Regions from separate parts of the Arthrobacter sp. TMN-49 genome, predicted to be linked through region 3. Evidence: riboswitches for the same ligand, from Rfam matches in the RefSeq annotation. Region 3 holds a riboswitch; each other region holds the start of a gene.
What was found. Region 3 has a riboswitch for thiamine pyrophosphate ahead of ACX80E_RS05975 (bifunctional hydroxymethylpyrimidine kinase/phosphomethylpyrimidine kinase). Riboswitches for the same ligand answer to the same signal wherever they lie in the genome.
Positions count from the first base shown of each region.

Region 1 (5,682 bases), on a different contig from region 3:
CTGCGCACCATCCCGGCCGTCAATGTACCCCCACAGGTTCCATTTGCGCGATCTGGCATCCCTGTCAAAGGACGGGAAGGCGGCGTAGTCGTCCACATCCATGACATTGGAGAAGCGAAGCGCAATAATGCTCAACTCCGGATCCCAGCGCGTCAACTCCCGGGCCATCTGTTCCTCCAGATGCTTCACCAACGAATAGGTGCTTTCCGGCCGGGCAGGATATTCCTCATCGACAGGTAGATAGGGAGGATCGACGTCGAACGGCAGTCCCAGCACGGTCTCACTGAGGCATACACGAGCCTTTTTATGCCCGCCCGCCGGGCCGCCTGGAAGACGTTGTAGGTGGAAAGCATGTTGTTCTCGAAGGTGGCAGCATCCGGGAGGATGCCGGGCGCTGGAATGGCACCCAAGTGCACCACGGCATCGAATCCGCTGTGCCTGTCGTCCAGACCGAGGAACACATCCACGACCTGGCCATAGTTGCGGAGGTCAACGATGACCAGTTCCGGGCTCCGCTCCCCTGCCCTGTCCACGTTCAGCACCTGGTGCCCGTCCCGGGTCAACCTGTGCACGACATACTGCCCCAGCTTTCCACTGCCACCTGTCACTGCAATTCGCGTCGGCACTCCTTGGTCTGAGTCATGGGGCCCTGCCCTGTACTCTGAGGAAGCTGCCGTCGTACAGGCTATGCAAACTACGCTATCTACTTCCAGCAGCCATGTCAGCAGCTGTGCCACACCCGGCCCGCCCTAGGAAGAAGAGACCCACCTTCCGTGTTGCCAGGAGCGGGCCGGGACAGATCACCACGATCGTGGCTCTATGGCTGTGCGGGAAGCTGAAGTTCTGGCAGATACACTTTTCCACCCGACGCCAGAAACTCCTGACTCTTTTCACGCATACCGCTGTACATCCCGGCGATGGCTGCCTGCGACTCGGCCGAGCCGAACTCGTCCCTGATGTCCTGACTGATACGCATGGAACAGAACTTCGGTCCGCACATTGAACAGAAGTGGGCGGTCTTGGCCGGTTCGGCGGGCAGGGTCTCGTCGTGGAAGGCCTCGGCCGTGACAGGGTCCAGCGACAATGCGAACTGGTCGCGCCAGCGGAACTCGAAACGGGCCTTGGACAAGGCGTCGTCGCGTTCCCTCGCGCCGGGATGCCCCTTGGCCAGGTCGGCAGCATGCGCCGCGATCTTGTAGGTGATCACCCCAGTCTTCACATCGTCCTTGTTCGGCAGGCCCAGGTGTTCCTTCGGGGTCACGTAGCACAGCATGGCCGTGCCGTAGCGGGCTATTTCCGTCGCCCCGATAGCCGAAGTGATGTGGTCGTAGCCAGGTGCTATGTCGGTGACGAGCGGCCCTAGCGTGTAGAACGGGGCACCCTTGCACAGCTCCTGCTGGCGCTCAACGTTTTCCCGGACCAGATGGAACGGGATGTGACCTGGACCCTCAACCATGACCTGCACGTCATATTCCCAGGCCCGTTGCGTCAATTCGGCCAAGGTGTCCAGTTCGGCAAATTGGGCGGCATCATTGGCGTCGGCGATCGACCCCGGACGCAGCCCGTCCCCCAGCGAGAACGCCACGTCATATTGGGCGAAGATTTCGCACAGCTCCTCAAAGTGCGTGTACAAGAAATTCTCCTGGTGGTGGGCAAGGCACCAACCAGCCATGATGGCCCCGCCACGGGAAACAATGCCCGTCACACGATTGGCCGACAGCGGGACGTAACGGAGCAGGACACCTGCATGGATGGTCATATAGTCCACGCCCTGCTCGCATTGTTCAATCACCGTGTCCCTGAAGATCTCCCACGTCAGATCGTTGGCTTCACCGTTAACCTTTTCCAGCGCCTGGTAGATCGGCACCGTGCCGATAGGAACCGGGGCGTTGCGAATCAGCCACTCCCTGGTGGTGTGGATGTCATCGCCGGTCGAGAGGTCCATGACCGTGTCGGCACCCCACTGGGTTGCCCACTGCAACTTATCGACTTCCTCGGCGATTGAACTGGTGACAGCCGAATTGCCGATGTTGGCGTTGATCTTCACCAGGAAGGCCCGGCCAATGATCATCGGCTCAGACTCCGGGTGGTTGATGTTGTTGGGGATGATGGCCCGGCCGGCCGCCACCTCGCTGCGCACCAAATCGACGTCGCAGTTCTCACGGATCGCCACAAAGCGCATTTCCGGGGTGGTGATGCCGCGCCGGGCATAATGCATTTGTGTGACGCGCTGGCCCGTCAGCGCGCGGCGCGGCTCGGGAACCGATCCCCTCCACTCTGCTGAGGCAGCACCCCGGCGTACCGCCGACTTGCCGTCATCAAGTAAATTCCTGGTGCGTCCCCGGTAGATTTCCGTGTCCTTGCGGGCACTGATCCACTCACTGCGAAACGGTTGCAGGCCAACGACCGGATCGCTGCCCGGTCCGGCGGTGCGGTACACACGAAACGGTGCGTTAACTTCACCGTTGGGGGACGGCTCGAGCGCGATTTCCGTCTGCGGCACACGAATCCCTGAACCGGGGTCCACCTGGAATGCTAGTGAATGTGATTTCAGGGATTGCGTGACATTTTGGGCAGGGATCAAGGTTGCTTCTTGGGAGGTCAAAGACTGCTCACTTCCTTCGCCGGCATTACCCGGACAGGTTCAACGGTCGCAGACTGCTTCAGCCCGATCTCAGCCCCTGCAAGGGCACCCGTGTGGTCGTAAGAGACGCTACCACGCAGCGTGGGGTGCCGTGTGCACCGTGGCCTCAGCCGCGGGTCGGCTCCAGGACGCCAATCAACTGGCAGAAGTGCCGGCGCCCTACGAAAACGCCACCGATCCCTGCGGCACAAGCACCTGCACAGCCCCCGGCACCAGCTCCACCACGGCGGGAAGTGCGGCCACCCTCTCGCCGTCGGCATACATGTTCAGCGGCTTGTTGGCACTGATGCTGACGCTGCTGCCACGGGTGAACGTGATGTTCGGCTGGCCAAGATGCCTGCCGCGGTAGGATCGCAGAAAGGTCAAGGCCACGCCAAGAATCGTTGTCTGGCCTTGGGAGACCACATCCAGCAGTCCGTCGTCGGCCTTAGCTTCCGGGCAGATGCACAGCCCTCCCCCATACTGGCCAACATTTCCAACGGCCACGAACCATCCCGGGAAGGTGGTCTCCACACCGTTGACGGAAACCGTGAACGTCACGTTCTTCCAGGCCAGGAAGGCCTTGAGCCCGCCGTACAGGTAGACGAACGGACCAAGGGGCAGCCGGGCGCTATTGCCGTATTCGTTGGCGAGCCCGTCGAAGCCCACATTGGCAACACCGAAGTAGGGGCGGCCGTTGACCAGCCCCAGATCCACCTCCCGGACCACCAGCGCACCAAGGGCCCGGACCGCCTTAACCGGGTCAAGGTTCAGCCCCAGCCTGCGCACCGTGTCATTGCCCCGGCCGCCAGCCAGGGGCAGGACAATTGCCCCCGACTTCCAAGCCCCGGCCGCCGCAGCCCCGAGGAAGCCGTCGCCACCTAGGACCACCACCAGGCTTCCAGCGGCGGCGGCACCGGCCTGCGCAGTGGCGTCCTCCAGGCACTCGGTGATGCACACCGAGGGCACGAATCCGGCCGCGCGCAGGGCGTGGGCAGTCCGCGGCCACAGTCGGCCAGCCCTGCCTCCGCCCGACGCCGGATTGACCAGAAGCAGCACGCCGCCTCCCGGGACGGCGCTCATGGGCTCTCCCCAAAAGCCGGAGAGTCTGCCAGTGCCAGGATCAGCTCGGCCCGCCCGCGGGCCCGCGCCGCGTCTTCAGGGACAAAGGCCAGGCGGGTGCGCCGCTCCAGCAGGTCTTCCACCGTGGTGGCCCCCTCGGCGCGCACCGCGAATAGCAACTCGGCACCTGTGATCTCAGACCCCTCGAACAACGGGTCTGACAGGATCGGATCGCGCCGTTGGAGGGCCTGCACAGCCGTGGCTTCCGTGCCGTATTTCTGCACGAGCCGGGCGGGAGCGTCAACGGCGCCGAGCGCCTTGACGGTAGCGGCGCCCACCAGCGGCAGGGTCTTGGTGCGGCATGGCTGGTCGGCTCCGAGCCGGGCGGTCACGGCATCCACAGCGTCCTGGGCCATCCGCCGGTAGGTGGTCATTTTGCCGCCCACCACCGTGATCGGCGCGCCGGGAATATCCCGGATCAGGTGCCGGCGTGAAATGTCGGCAGTTCCGTCGGGGCCCTCTCCCCGCCGGGCCTGCACCAGGGGCCGCAGCCCCGCGAAGGAGCCCACCACGTCCTTGCGGGTCAGCGGCACCGCAAGGGTGGTGTTGACAATGTCCAGGAGGAAGTCGACGTCGTGCTCGGGAACCGGCGGATGGTGGCCGTCGGCGCTGTGGTCCGCCTGGTCTGTCAGACCGATGTACACCACGCCGGCGGGCTGCGGCAGCACGAACACGTAGCGGCCAAAATGCCCCGGCACGGCCACTGTGTGCGCGGCATGCGGGTTGCCCAGCCGGTCCGCGCGCACCACCAGGTGGGTGCCCCGGCTGGGGGTTACCCTCAGTTGCGGCTCGAAGTCGGCGGCCCACACGCCGGTGGCGTTCACCACCACCCGCGCGGCAATTTTCACCGGCTCCCCCGTCCGGGTGTCGACGGCGTCCACGGTCGTTGCCGTCACGTCACTTGCCTTCACATCACGCATCACGTGCGCCCCGAGCCCGGCCGCGGTACGGACCGCGCCGAGCACCAGGCGTGCATCATCGACCGCTTGCCCGTCCCAGTAAAGGTACCCTCGCCGCAGCGTCGTCTGCTCGAGGGCGGGCACCAAGGCTCCCACCGCCCGGCTCGAGAGGAGTTGGGGCCGCGGCAACGTCTTGCCACCCAGACCGGACAGCCTGCGCAGCACGTCATAGATGACCACACCCGCCCCGGCCGCCAAACCCTCCCAGGCAGGGGCGGTGCGGGCATCTGGAATCACAAACCCCAGTGGCCGGACCAGGTGCGGGGCGATTTTACTCATCAGCCAGCGGCGTTCCACGGCCGATTCCCAAGCCACCGCGAAATCCATCTTGGCCAGGTAGCGCAGCCCGCCATGGATGAGCTTGGAACTGTAGCCGCTGGTGCCGGAACCAAAGTCGCTGCTCTCGATCAATGCAACACTCAGGCCGCGACTCACGGCGTCCAGGGCCACCCCGGCACCGGTGATGCCGCCACCCACCACGGCAACGTCCACCGTGTGGGCTGCCACATGGTCCAGCGAATGCCGGCGGCTTGCATCGTTGATCCAGCTGGGGTTTTCCGTCATCAAGCTTGTGTCCCTTCAGATCCGGCGTTCGACGGCGTGAGGTAGCGTTCCAGCATCTTCTTCAGTTCCGCCAGGGAGTCCTCGAAGGTGTCCGTCTTCAACAGGACCCGGGAAGACAGCGCAACGCCTTGGAGTGCCAGCAAAAGCATGGTGGCTGTGCCCGCGGACGCTGCGATGCTGCCATCGGCAATGCCCTCCTCGAGCAGTGCGCGCAGCTGGTCCAGGACCAGCTGCTGGCTGGCACCGAACCGGTCCGTCACATAGGGAATCAGGAATTCCGGGTCACGCTCGGCGATGGAGGCGAGCATTTCCGAGGTTGCAAACACCCGGACGCTTTCCACGGCGAAGTGCACCAGCTGCTCCCTTCCGGTGCCGGCTGGTGTCCCGGTCCGCACGGTGCCGGCGTACTGGCGG
Region 1 is NZ_JBTNDH010000045.1:11,272-16,953, forward strand. Features, by position in the region: partial or broken gene ACX80E_RS15585 (NAD-dependent epimerase/dehydratase family protein) at 1-626, opposite strand, end outside; gene thiC (phosphomethylpyrimidine synthase ThiC) at 818-2,605, opposite strand; TPP riboswitch at 2,600-2,707, opposite strand; gene ACX80E_RS15595 (diacylglycerol/lipid kinase family protein) at 2,804-3,706, opposite strand; gene ACX80E_RS15600 (glycerol-3-phosphate dehydrogenase/oxidase) at 3,703-5,268, opposite strand; gene ACX80E_RS15605 (TetR/AcrR family transcriptional regulator) at 5,268-5,682, opposite strand, start outside.
Region 1: it holds a riboswitch for thiamine pyrophosphate, as region 3 does, so the genes downstream of both, thiC (phosphomethylpyrimidine synthase ThiC) here and ACX80E_RS05975 (bifunctional hydroxymethylpyrimidine kinase/phosphomethylpyrimidine kinase) in region 3, are expected to answer to the same signal.

Region 2 (5,682 bases), on a different contig from region 3:
TGAGACCGGCAGGATGCTCCGCTCGTCAGCCAACACGGCCTCGACGATGCGGGCACCGGAGAGCCCGATCGCGTAGTTCGTTGCGCCCTTACCGGCAATGACCTTGTAGGCGGCATGGACCACGTCGTGGGTGAGCGTTTCAAGCCGTTCACGCGGAAACAGCAGGGTTCCGGAGGAGTCGGTCCATTCCGGCAGCGGGGTCTGTCCGATGGTCGCTGTGGACCACAAGGGGAATTCCGTGTCGCCGTGCTCGCCGACGATCAGCGCATGCACGCTTTGCGGCGCGACGGCGGCGGCCTCCGCCACCAGCCAGCGCAGCCGGGCGGAGTCAAGCACAGTTCCCGAGCTGAAGATGCGTCCGTGCGGCAGCTCGGTGATGCGCTCCGCCACTGCCGTGAGCACGTCGCAGGGGTTCGTCACCAGGATAAAGACAGCATTTGGCGACAAGGCCACCAGCTGCGGCAGCATCTTCTCCAGGATTCGGACGTTGACCCCTGCCAGCTCAAGCCGGGTCTGGCCCGGCTCCTGCTTGGCCCCGGCCGTGATGACGATGACATCGGAATCGGCCACCAGCGCAATATCGCTTCCGCCTGTGATGCGCGGGGCGCCGACAAACGGTGTCCCGTGGGCCAGGTCAAGGACTTCCGCCTCCACCTTGGCTGTGGCGATGTCATACAAGACAATCTCACGCGCGGACCCTCGAATGAGCGCAGCGTAGGCGAGGGAGGTGCCGACGCTTCCGGCGCCGACAATGGTGAGCTTGGTGCTGCGTGCGATCGTCATGCCACCAGTATCCCAGCCCCGATGTTGCTGTCACTGTTTGTGTCCGGCTATTTCCCTGTCTCCGTGCGGAAATGCTAGCCAAACACGGGATTCCACGTTCCCAGCACGACGGCGGCCGCCACAGCGATGGCTGCTATCAGCACGCCGCCGGCCGCGACCCACAGATCGTGGGCAGCAAAAGTGGATTCGCGGGCCCAACTGCGCGGCCCGGCCCCGAATCCCTTGGCCTCCATGGTGACAGCCAACCGTGAGGCGCGGCGCACGGCCTGCACCAACAACGCCATGGCCTGCCCCAACTGTGCCTTGACCCCACGGAACAGCCCGGGCTCACCGCCCACACCCCGGGCACGGCGCGCCATGCCAAGGGTTTGCCATTCGGCCACCAACAGCCCCACCAGCCGCATGGCTGCGAGGGCGCCCAGCACAAAGCGATGCGGCAGCCGCAGCTTCTGGGCCAGGGCGTCAGCCAAGTCGGTGGGATCGGTGGAGGCCAGCACGATGATTCCGGGCAGGGCGATGGCCAGGCCACGCAGGGCAATGGCCACACCGGCTTCCAGCGACCCGCTGGTGAAGGTCACCGGGCCCACAGCGAGCAACAGTTCGCCGGTCTTGGGTGCCAGCAGCGCCGTCCCGTAACCACCCACAATTGCTGCCAGCAGGACGGGCCAGCCGCGCAGCAACAGCATGCGGTCGCTCAGCCCGGCCAAGGGCAGGAGTGCGCATTCAAGCATCAGTGCCACCGTGGCCGAGACCCAGTCAACACTGACCAGCAGAACAAGTGTGATCGCCATGCCCGCGCCCAGTTTCGCCAGCGGATTGGCCCGCGCCAACCACGCCGTGGAACGGGGTGTGGCGATGATGTCGACGCTCATTGCTGCACCACTTTCGCCGCCGGCAGCGGGGCGGCGATGGGGCCACGCACCCGAGGTCCCGGCTGCGAGCTTGCGAGCTGAGGGAGGGTGTGGGGAACGGGGGCGCCCAGCACCAACTGTTCGCCACCGAGCACGGCGCTGAACGCTGCATCGTGTGTCACTGATACCACGGCCGTGCCGGCGTCCAGCAGTTCAGTCAGCAGGGAGGCCAGCTCGGCCCAGGTGTTGGCGTCTTGACCAAAGGTTGGTTCGTCCAGGACCAGGACTTGTGGACTGGCCGCCAACACTGTGGCCACCGACAGCCGCCGCTTTTCACCGCCGGAGAGCGTGAATGGGTTGGCTTCGGCCAAATGATCCAGCCGCAATCGTCCCATCAACTCATCCACCGCGTCACCACCGCGCCCCAACAGTTTCGGCGCAAACAACAGTTCCGCACGGACACTGCCCGCCACAAATTGGTGCTCGGGTTCCTGAAAGACCGTGCCGATCCGGCTGATCAGCTGGCGCCCGCGCCATTTCAGTGGCGTGGCTCCGGCTCCGCGAGCCAACGCTGCCGTGGCCAGCAACTCCCCGCCCGCCGGCGCCAACAGGCCGGCCAGGGTTAGCGCCAGCGTCGATTTTCCCGCCCCGTTGGGGCCCGTCACGCTCAGCGCCTGCCCCGCCCTGACCCGCACGGAGGGCACCACAGCAACAGCTTGCACCGGGTGCCGGCGCCGCCCCTTGATGCGGGAGACGGCAAGGGCGTCCGCCTGAAGCAACAGTTCCGCCCCGGCGTCGGACGTCGTCAACGCCGCCCTGGGCCGGACAGCTGGCACATAGCCAGGCACCCAAATACCGGCAGCCGTCAGCAGGTCCCGGCTCTGCGCCAACACGGCAGCCGGCGGGCCATCAAATAACACTCCGCCGGGCTCGCCCAGCGCGGCCGGAGCCAGGACCACAATCCTGTCCACCACCTCCAGCCACACAGACACCCGGTGCTCCACCACCACCAAGGTGGCCCCCGTTTCATCCAGGCTGCGGCGCACAGCGTCACGCACCTCCACCACACCGGCCGGATCCAGATTGGCTGTGGGCTCATCCAACAACAACAAGCCGGGGCGCATGGCCAGCATGCCGGCCAACCCCAAACGCTGTTTTTGCCCGCCCGACAGCGCCGAACTGGGATGATCCAGCGGCAGTTTCAACCCCACGGACTCCAGCGAAGCTGTCACCCGGCGCCAGATCTCATCGCGCGGGACAGCCATGTTCTCGGCCCCAAAAGCAACGTCGTCACCAATGCGTGAGAGCACCACCTGGGCGTCGGGGTCCTGCTGCATGAGCCCCGCCCGGCCGCGTGATGCAGCCGCCGGGCGCCCATCAATGAGCAGCTCACCGACCTCATTGGCGTCCTCGTCGTCCCCCAGCACCCCGGCCAGGGCGTGCAGCAGTGTTGACTTGCCGGCCCCCGAAGGGCCCAGCAGCAAAACCCGCTCGCCGGGGGCAATCTCCAGCTCGAGATCATGCACGGCCCGGTTGTGCCGGCCCGAATGCCGCCAGCCCCACCCCCGGGCGCTGATTCGCGCCGGAGTAGTCCCCCGGTTCTGCGCGGCAGCCATGTTTACACCGCTCGTTCGCTTGCGGCGCCACGCGAGGGCAGATTGGCAAGGGCCCCCGTGCGTGCCAGCCCGCGCACGGCCAGCCAGGATACCAATCCGGCAATGATGGCGCCGGAGATCATGGCCAGGACCACGTAGACGAGCTTCCACTCCATGGCCCAGGCGAAATTCCAGACCAGGGAGTCGTTGATGCCCATGGCCAGGCCAGCCAGTGCCCCGGCCAGCAGGGCCACCGGCAGGGTGAACTTGCGGTAGCGGAACAGCGCGAAGCCCAGCTCAGCACCGAGGCCCTGAACCAGGCCAGAGAGCAACACCGTGAAGCCGAAGTGGGTGCCCAACAGGCCCTCCACACAGGCGGCAATCAGTTCACAGTAGAGCGCTGCGCCGGGTTTGCGGATGACCAATCCACCCAAGACGCCGGCGATCAACCAGCCGCCGCCGTACAGCGCACCAATGGGCGGGAAGGCGATCGTGAAAGCACTGATCAGTCCATAACCGGCGGACCACAGCCAGAAAATGACGCCGATGGCGACACCCAGAACTGACACCACCACAATGTCCACGACGCGCCACGTGGACTTGCGTGCTGCTGGGTTGCTTGGCGCCGCGTTTTCGCTCGCGATTGACTTGCTCATGGTTCCTCCTTCGCAGGAGGGGCGGCAGGCGGACCTTCCGCGCAGCCGAAGAGAACTCGACTCCCTTCGCCGGTACTAACCGGAGCAGGTTCGAGGGTCTGCGGCGAACCGCACTCTCAGCGCCGGTACCCATTGGCGGGTAGACGCTCCCCTGTCGTGTTTGAATTGCGACTTAAGTTTACCCCCGCCCCATGCCGGGCCCTAATAGCCACCGTGACGTGCCGTAATGCGCCCTGCAGGGCACCGCTCCAGCGCATTGGGGGCGTGAGCGACTAGGCTAAACGTGAGGTATTTGCCCGGCTTGGGTCAGTCCCACACACGCAAGGAGTCCTTCATGAACATCGTCTTCAAATTGCTCGGCACCGGGGTGAGCTTGGGTGCTGGTTTTGCGGCCAGCAAGCTGGTGGACACTGTTTGGGAGAAAAGTACTGGCAACAAGCCCCCCAAAGACGGCGCAGACTTGGAAAATAGCCTCCGCTCGGCCCTGACGTTCGCCCTGGTGTCCTCGGCAGTGGCGGCCATCATCCAGGTTTTGGCCGGGCGTACCACCAAAAAGGCGATCGCCCGTTTTAGCCACCACCCAGAAGAGGTCTAAATACTCTCCCGGCGCGCGCGCAGGAATCTGAACGGGCAGTTGTGGTTGATGTTTTTGTAAAACATCAACCACAACTGCCCGTTCGGCGAGGCGGAGGAGTTGGTGGGCCCCTCGGAGTTGGGGACTAGTCCTTACTGCCACCCTCAACGGCGGCGGCAACTACCTGATCCAGCTCGTCCACGCTGAGCCGGGCCGGCTGGCGGTGCTTGGTCCGGTAGCCTGCACGGCCCACCATGTGGGCAGAGACGGGAACTGTGAGCAACTGAAAGAGCCACGCCACAATCAAGATCGGCAGCAGCGACCACATCCGCAGCTGCAATCCCATGGCCGACAGCATGAGCAGCAAACCGAGCACCTGCGGCTTGGTGGCTGCGTGCATACGGCTCATCAGGTCGGGGAAGCGCAGCAGGCCAATGGCCGCAGCAAGACTCATCAGCGCCCCGCCGAGCAAGCAGATGGCCGTCGCCACATCAATGAGGGCGTTCATACGTCTTCCTTCCTGTGCGCCACGAAACGCGCCACAGTCACTGAGCCGATGAATCCAATGACTGTCAGGACCACCAGAAGCGCCAGATTGTCCGTGTGCTTGTTCATGGCCATTTCAGTGGCCAGGGACGCACCAAAAATGGCCAACAAAACATCCGCCGCAATGACACGGTCCAGCAGTGAGGGGCCGGCCGCAATGCGGTAGATGGTGCCCGCCGCCGCCAGCGAAAGTATTACCGCAACAATGATGACAACAACGCTCATCGCCGTCATTTCTCCTCCTGCGCTTTCGGCGGAGCAGAAGCCACGTGCGTCACCATGGGCGCCCCGCCGGCTTCTGCCGTCAGTGCAGCCAGTTCTTCCTTGGTGCCCATAACGCGTATCAACCCAGCCTCAATGTCTTGGATGCCTTGACGAACTTTTTCAACACCGGCGGGCGACTCCACATTCATGGCGTGGACGTAAAGTGTTGCCGTGCCTCGATCCACTTCAACCACCAGGGACCCCGGGATGAGTGAGAGCACGTGCCCCACAGCCGTCATGAGCAGATCTGAGGTGCTGCGCAAGGGCACGGCAATGACAGCGTTGCGAATCCGTGGCCCCCTGGACAGGGCCCAATACAAGACCTGGAAACTGGCGACCACAACTTCCTTGATGAACCACAGAACAAAAGTCACCGCACGGAGCACGTTGAACCGCCCACTGAGTTCAACCGG
Region 2 is NZ_JBTNDH010000006.1:73,103-78,784, forward strand. Features, by position in the region: gene ACX80E_RS04425 (L-lactate dehydrogenase) at 1-783, opposite strand, end outside; gene ACX80E_RS04430 (energy-coupling factor transporter transmembrane component T family protein) at 858-1,655, opposite strand; gene ACX80E_RS04435 (ABC transporter ATP-binding protein) at 1,652-3,250, opposite strand; gene ACX80E_RS04440 (ECF transporter S component) at 3,253-3,885, opposite strand; TPP riboswitch at 3,930-4,048, opposite strand; gene ACX80E_RS04445 (DUF4235 domain-containing protein) at 4,220-4,480, shown strand; gene mnhG (monovalent cation/H(+) antiporter subunit G) at 4,605-4,967, opposite strand; gene ACX80E_RS04455 (monovalent cation/H+ antiporter complex subunit F) at 4,964-5,239, opposite strand; gene ACX80E_RS04460 (Na+/H+ antiporter subunit E) at 5,236-5,682, opposite strand, start outside.
Region 2: it holds a riboswitch for thiamine pyrophosphate, as region 3 does, so the genes downstream of both, ACX80E_RS04440 (ECF transporter S component) here and ACX80E_RS05975 (bifunctional hydroxymethylpyrimidine kinase/phosphomethylpyrimidine kinase) in region 3, are expected to answer to the same signal.

Region 3 (5,682 bases):
GCCCGCCGCAACCGTGCCAAAAAGGACCCCGCTCCGGCCGATGCCGTGCCAGCCCCGGAAGCCGCGGCCCCGGAAACCGCGGCAGCGCCCGTCAAGCGAGCCACCCGCCGTCGTGCCACAGCACCCGTCACAGCACCTGTTGCGATTCAAGGTGAGCTGAGCCTTGCCGGCGATGAAGCCGCCCCCGAGGCCCCGGCCGCCAAAGCACCCGCCAGGCGGACCCGCGCCACCAAGGCCGCAGCCGCCACTGCCGCACCCTCGACTGAGGCAGTTGTGGAGGCGGCGCAGGAGCCGGTCACGGCGCCTGCCACCAAAACCAAGGCCCCCCGCCGCGCCACCAGGAAGGCGGCGGCCCCGGCTGCCGAGGTGCCCGTCCAGGGCGAGATGGTGCTGGATGCCGGTGCTGAATCCGCTGCACAGGATGCCACCGCCCAGGCACCGGCGGCGCCGAAGACCACGCGGAGCCGTCGCCGGTCCGCCGTCGAGAAGTCCGCCCCCGCCGCCGAAACGCCTGTGGCATCACCGGCAGTGACAGCTGACGCTGCCCCCGTCGAGGAGCCGCTGGCGGACGATGCGGCCGAACCCGCCGTGACCGATTCCCTGTTCATGGCCCCGAGCAGTGGCATGTCCACACTGTTCATGGCCCCGGACATGAGCCGGGCAGTACCTGCCGTTGCTGCGCAAGATGACAACGCCGACCGCGACGACGTCGAGCAGGACAACGACGGAGACCGCCGCGGCCGGGCCCGCGGCCGCAACCGTCGCACCCGCGCAACGGAGCCTGACGCGGCGCCGCACGACGACGATGCCAGCACTGAGCCGGAGTCTGATGCGCCCGACGACGGCGTGACCTCACGTCGCCGCCGTCGTCGTCGCCGCGGTGATGCAGACTTGGAGCTGACAGGTGGCACCGACGAGGACCCGCCCAACACGGTGACCCGTGTGCGTGCCCCGCGTACACCTGCCGAGCCCAGCGACAGCGCGTCTAATCGCGTCACGAGCCTGCGCGGCTCCACCCGTTTGGAAGCAAAGAAGCAGCGCCGCCGCGACTCCCGCGACTCGGGCCGCCGTCGCACGGTCATCACGGAAGCTGAATTCCTGGCCCGCCGCGAATCGGTGGACAGGGTCATGGTGGTCCGGCAGAGCGATGACAGGATCCAGATTGGTGTCCTCGAGGACGGCATCCTGGCCGAGCACTTTGTCTCCAAGACCCAGCAGGACTCCCTCATCGGCAACGTGTACCTGGGCAAGGTCCAGAACGTGCTGCCCAGCATGGAGGCTGCCTTCGTCGACATTGGCCGTGGCCGCAACGCAGTCCTGTACGCGGGCGAAGTTGATTGGGACGCCGCCAACCTCAACGGCCAGCCGCGCCGCATTGAGAACGCCCTGAAGTCGGGTGACTCCGTGCTGGTGCAGGTGTCCAAGGACCCGGTGGGCCACAAGGGCGCCCGCCTGACCAGCCAGATTTCCCTGCCCGGGCGTTACCTGGTGTTCGTGCCCGGCGGTTCCATGACAGGCATCTCCCGCAAGCTGCCCGACGTCGAACGCAACCGTCTCAAGCGCGTGCTGAAGGACCACCTGCCCGAAAATGCCGGCGTCATTGTGCGCACGGCGGCCGAGGGTGCCAGCGAAGAAGAGCTGACCAATGACATCAACAGGCTCCGCGCCCAGTGGGAGGGCATCAACAACCGTGCCTCCTCACACAAGACGCTTGCCCCCGAGATGCTCTACGCCGAGCCTGACCTGACCATCAAGGTGGTCCGCGACGTTTTCAATGAAGACTTCTCCAAGCTGGTTGTCTCCGGCGAGGACGCCTGGGACACCATTGAGGCCTATGTGACCTATGTTGCTCCGGATTTGCTGGACCGCCTGGAAAAGTGGACGAAGAACGACGACATCTTCGCCGTCCACAGGATCGACGAGCAAATCTCCAAGGCGCTAGAACGTAAGGTGTTCCTGCCCTCGGGTGGTTCACTGGTCATCGACCGCACGGAAGCCATGACGGTGGTTGATGTGAACACCGGCAAGTTCACTGGCTCCGGTGGCAACCTGGAAGAAACAGTCACGAAGAACAACTTGGAAGCTGCCGAGGAAGTGGTGCGCCAGCTGCGTCTGCGTGACATTGGCGGCATCATTGTCATCGACTTCATCGACATGGTGCTCGAATCCAACCGTGACTTGGTCTCGCGTCGCCTGGTTGAGTGCTTGGGCCGTGACAGGACCAAGCACCAGGTTGCCGAGGTGACCAGCCTTGGCCTGGTGCAGATGACGCGCAAGCGCATGGGTACCGGCCTGCTGGAAGTCTTCGGCGAGCAGTGTGGCACCTGTGCCGGCCGCGGCATGGTCACGCACGAGATCCCCGTTGAGCACCGCCGCGTCCACACGGTGGCTGTCGAGTCGCCGCAGGCCCAGGCCGCCAAGGTGGCGCAGGAACAGCGCGACGGCGACCGCACAGCCAACAGGTCCACACGCAGCGAACGCAAGCGCAACCGCAACCGTTCCAAGCCCGAGTCTGAGCTTGCAGAGCACGCCCCGGTGGAGGTGCATGAGGAACCCACTGACGAGCAAAAGGCTCAAAAGGCCCATGAAGCCCGTGCCGCCTTGGCCAACATTGCCGCGGCTGCTGCAGCGTCGCACCATGAGCGCCACGCCGAATCGCCTGCTCCGGCGTCAGCGCCGGGCTCAGCGCAGGGCGGCTCGGAAGACAGTGAGTCAGATGACGCGGCGACCCTGACCTTGGGTGGGGAGGCCATTGAACTTCCTCGCGGCCACCGCACCGAAAGCTCCGGTTTCGCCGAGGCCAGCAACGCCGACCAGGCAGCAGCCCTGGCCGGCTTGACTCAGGCATTGGATCAGTTGCTGAGCCCCGGCCAGGAGCAGTCAGCCGCTGACGCCGGCGAAGAGGGCGGCAACAGCCGTTCACGCTCACGCCGTGGACGACGCAACCGCAGCGCCCGCAGTGCCCAGGGCGGAGCCGATACGGCAGTGGAGACCACCGATTCTTCGGCCACCGCCCAGGGGTCGACGCAGCACAGCAGCGCTGCCGTGGAACTTCCGGCGGCCACCCGGCCGGCCAAGAGCTCCGAGCCGATCATCCTCGGTGTTGGAGTTCCCGCCTCGGAGCTCTAGGCGCCAGCGGCCCATCAGGAAACTGACCCGCAGAAAACGCCGAGAATACGCGTCTTTGACGCGATTCTCGGCGTTTTCTGCGGGTCAGTTTCCTTTAAGTGCCGGGGCTGGGTCTAGGGTTGAAAGCGACACGGGGTGCCTGGACACTAGGTCCGGCTGAGAAAAGACCCGTTGAACCTGCCCGGCCAGCACCGGCGAAGGGATGTCCATGGAAACCTTGCTTTCTGCCCCGCAAATTTCGGCCTCACCAGACGCTGCCCCGCCCCACCAGCCACGCGGGGTTCGACACCCGCGCGTGCTTAGTATTGCCGGTTCCGACCCTTCAGGGGGTGCCGGAATTCAGGCCGACATCAAAGCCATCAGCGCCCATGGTGGCTACGCCATGGCCGCGGTGACAGCCCTAACGGCCCAAAACACCACAGGCGTGCGCAGCGTCCACGTGCCACCGGCGGCCTTTCTGGCCGAGCAGCTGGAGGCAGTTTCGGCCGACATCGTCATTGATGCGGTGAAGATTGGCATGCTCGGCACGGCCGAGGTGATGGGTGTCGTGGGGGACTGGTTGGCGCGAACCCGGCCGGCAGTGGTGGTCCTTGATCCTGTCATGGTCGCCACCAGCGGCGATGAGCTCATGGCGCCGGCCGCGCGCCAAGCGCTGCTGCGTCTGATGGAAGGCACGCATTTGGTCACGCCCAACATTGTGGAACTTGCCGTTCTGCTGGGGCAGCCCGAGGCCAAGAGCTTCGAGGAGGCACTGCAGCAGGGCAAGCAATTGGCGGCCGCCCATGGTGTCAGTGTCCTAGTCAAGGGCGGGCATTTGCCGGGGGAGGAGTGCCCCGACGCGCTCATTGGCTACGACGGCAGCGTTGAGAAGTTTTCAGCTCCACGCGTGGACACCCCCAACACTCATGGCACGGGCTGTTCGCTTTCAGCCGCCGTGGCCACCTTGCAGGCGCAATCGGGGGACTGGGCAAGCAGCGTGCGCCACGCTAAAGCCTGGCTGAGCGGCGCCTTGGAGAGCGCCGATGAGTTGGAAGTGGGTGAGGGGGCCGGCCCCATCAACCATTTCCACGCCCTGTGGGACAGTGCCGCACCGTGCTTGGACGCCTTTAGTCAGCAGCTGTGGCACGAGTGTGCCGGCCAACGCGAGTCGATTTTCGCCCTCGACTTCATCAAGGAGCTGGCCGCCGGGACCTTGCGCAGCGACCACTTTGCCTACTACCTGGCCCAGGACGCCCTGTACTTGGGTACATACGCGCGGGTTCTTGCCCGGGCCAGCGCGCTGGCACCCACCGAGGCGGAACAAAAGTTTTGGGCCAATGGTGCGCAGAACTGCTTGGACGTTGAGTTGGCCCTCCACCGTGACTGGCTCAGCCGGTACCCCACGAACTCGCAGCAAGGACCTGTCACCAAGCACTATGTTGACCATCTCCAAGGTGTGGCCTTCTCCGGTAGCTATGGTGAAGTGGTGGCTGCCGTCCTGCCGTGCTACTGGCTCTATGCAGAGGTTGGTCGGGTACTGCACCAGGACTATTTGTCCTTCGCGGGTGAGCACCCCTATGGGACGTGGCTGCAGACCTATGCCGACGAATCCTTTGCCCAGGCCACAGAAACTGCCGTCACCATCATGGACTCCGCCGCGCGGCGTGGTTCGGCACAAGAACGTGTGCGCATGCAGGCGGCGTTCGCCCATTCGGCCCAGTATGAGGTGGACTTCTTTGCCGCCCCACACAGTGTGATGGCGCTAAAACAGGGCCAGCTAGACCCCTAGGTGATTAACACCACCAGCTCTGAGACAAAAACGCGGCGCGTCACGGGGTGAAATGGCAATATTTCCCCACATCCACGCTAAAGTTGGTGAGTACGGTTTCGCGCACCTCTATGGCAACCGAGCAAATTTAGGTTTGTTCAACGGCCACCAAGAACGCGAGAAACCAGTGTCATTTGCTCCCGGAGCCAGAATTAGCGTATTCTTGATCTTCGGTGCTTACGCCAACACCTAGGGCAACCACTCCATGGCAGAACTCCATTGAGGTCCACGGCGTTGAGGCACATAGTCTGCATCCCGTGCCCGTTCTATTTTGAACTGCGGGCGCATACGGTTGGTAGCTGTCAATTATGATTCCTACCGGCACAAAAACTTTGTAATAAACGTCGAGAGAAGTGAGTTCCCCAGTGGTGTACGCGATTGTCCGCGCAGGCGGCCGTCAAGAAAAGGTTTCCGTCGGAGACCACGTGACCATGAACCGCGTCCCCGGTGGAGTTGGCAGCACGCTTGAGCTGCCCGCTTTGCTCTTGGTTGATGGTGACAAGCTCACCACAGCCGCGAAGGACCTGGCTAATGTGAAGGTTACGGCTGAGAAGTTGGAGGATCTTCGTGGACCGAAGATCGTCATCCAGAAGTTCAAGAACAAGACCGGCTACAAGAAGCGTCAGGGTCACCGTCAGGAACTGTCCAAGGTCAAGATCACTTCAATCGCTTAATAAGCGGTCAGAAGTTCGATCCACTTAGAATCTTTTAGTAAAAAGGCAGGCATTTTCAAATGGCACATAAAA
Region 3 is NZ_JBTNDH010000009.1:58,062-63,743, reverse strand. Features, by position in the region: gene ACX80E_RS05980 (Rne/Rng family ribonuclease) at 1-3,129, shown strand, start outside; TPP riboswitch at 3,251-3,349, shown strand; gene ACX80E_RS05975 (bifunctional hydroxymethylpyrimidine kinase/phosphomethylpyrimidine kinase) at 3,338-4,897, shown strand; gene rplU (50S ribosomal protein L21) at 5,302-5,610, shown strand; gene rpmA (50S ribosomal protein L27) at 5,670-5,682, shown strand, end outside.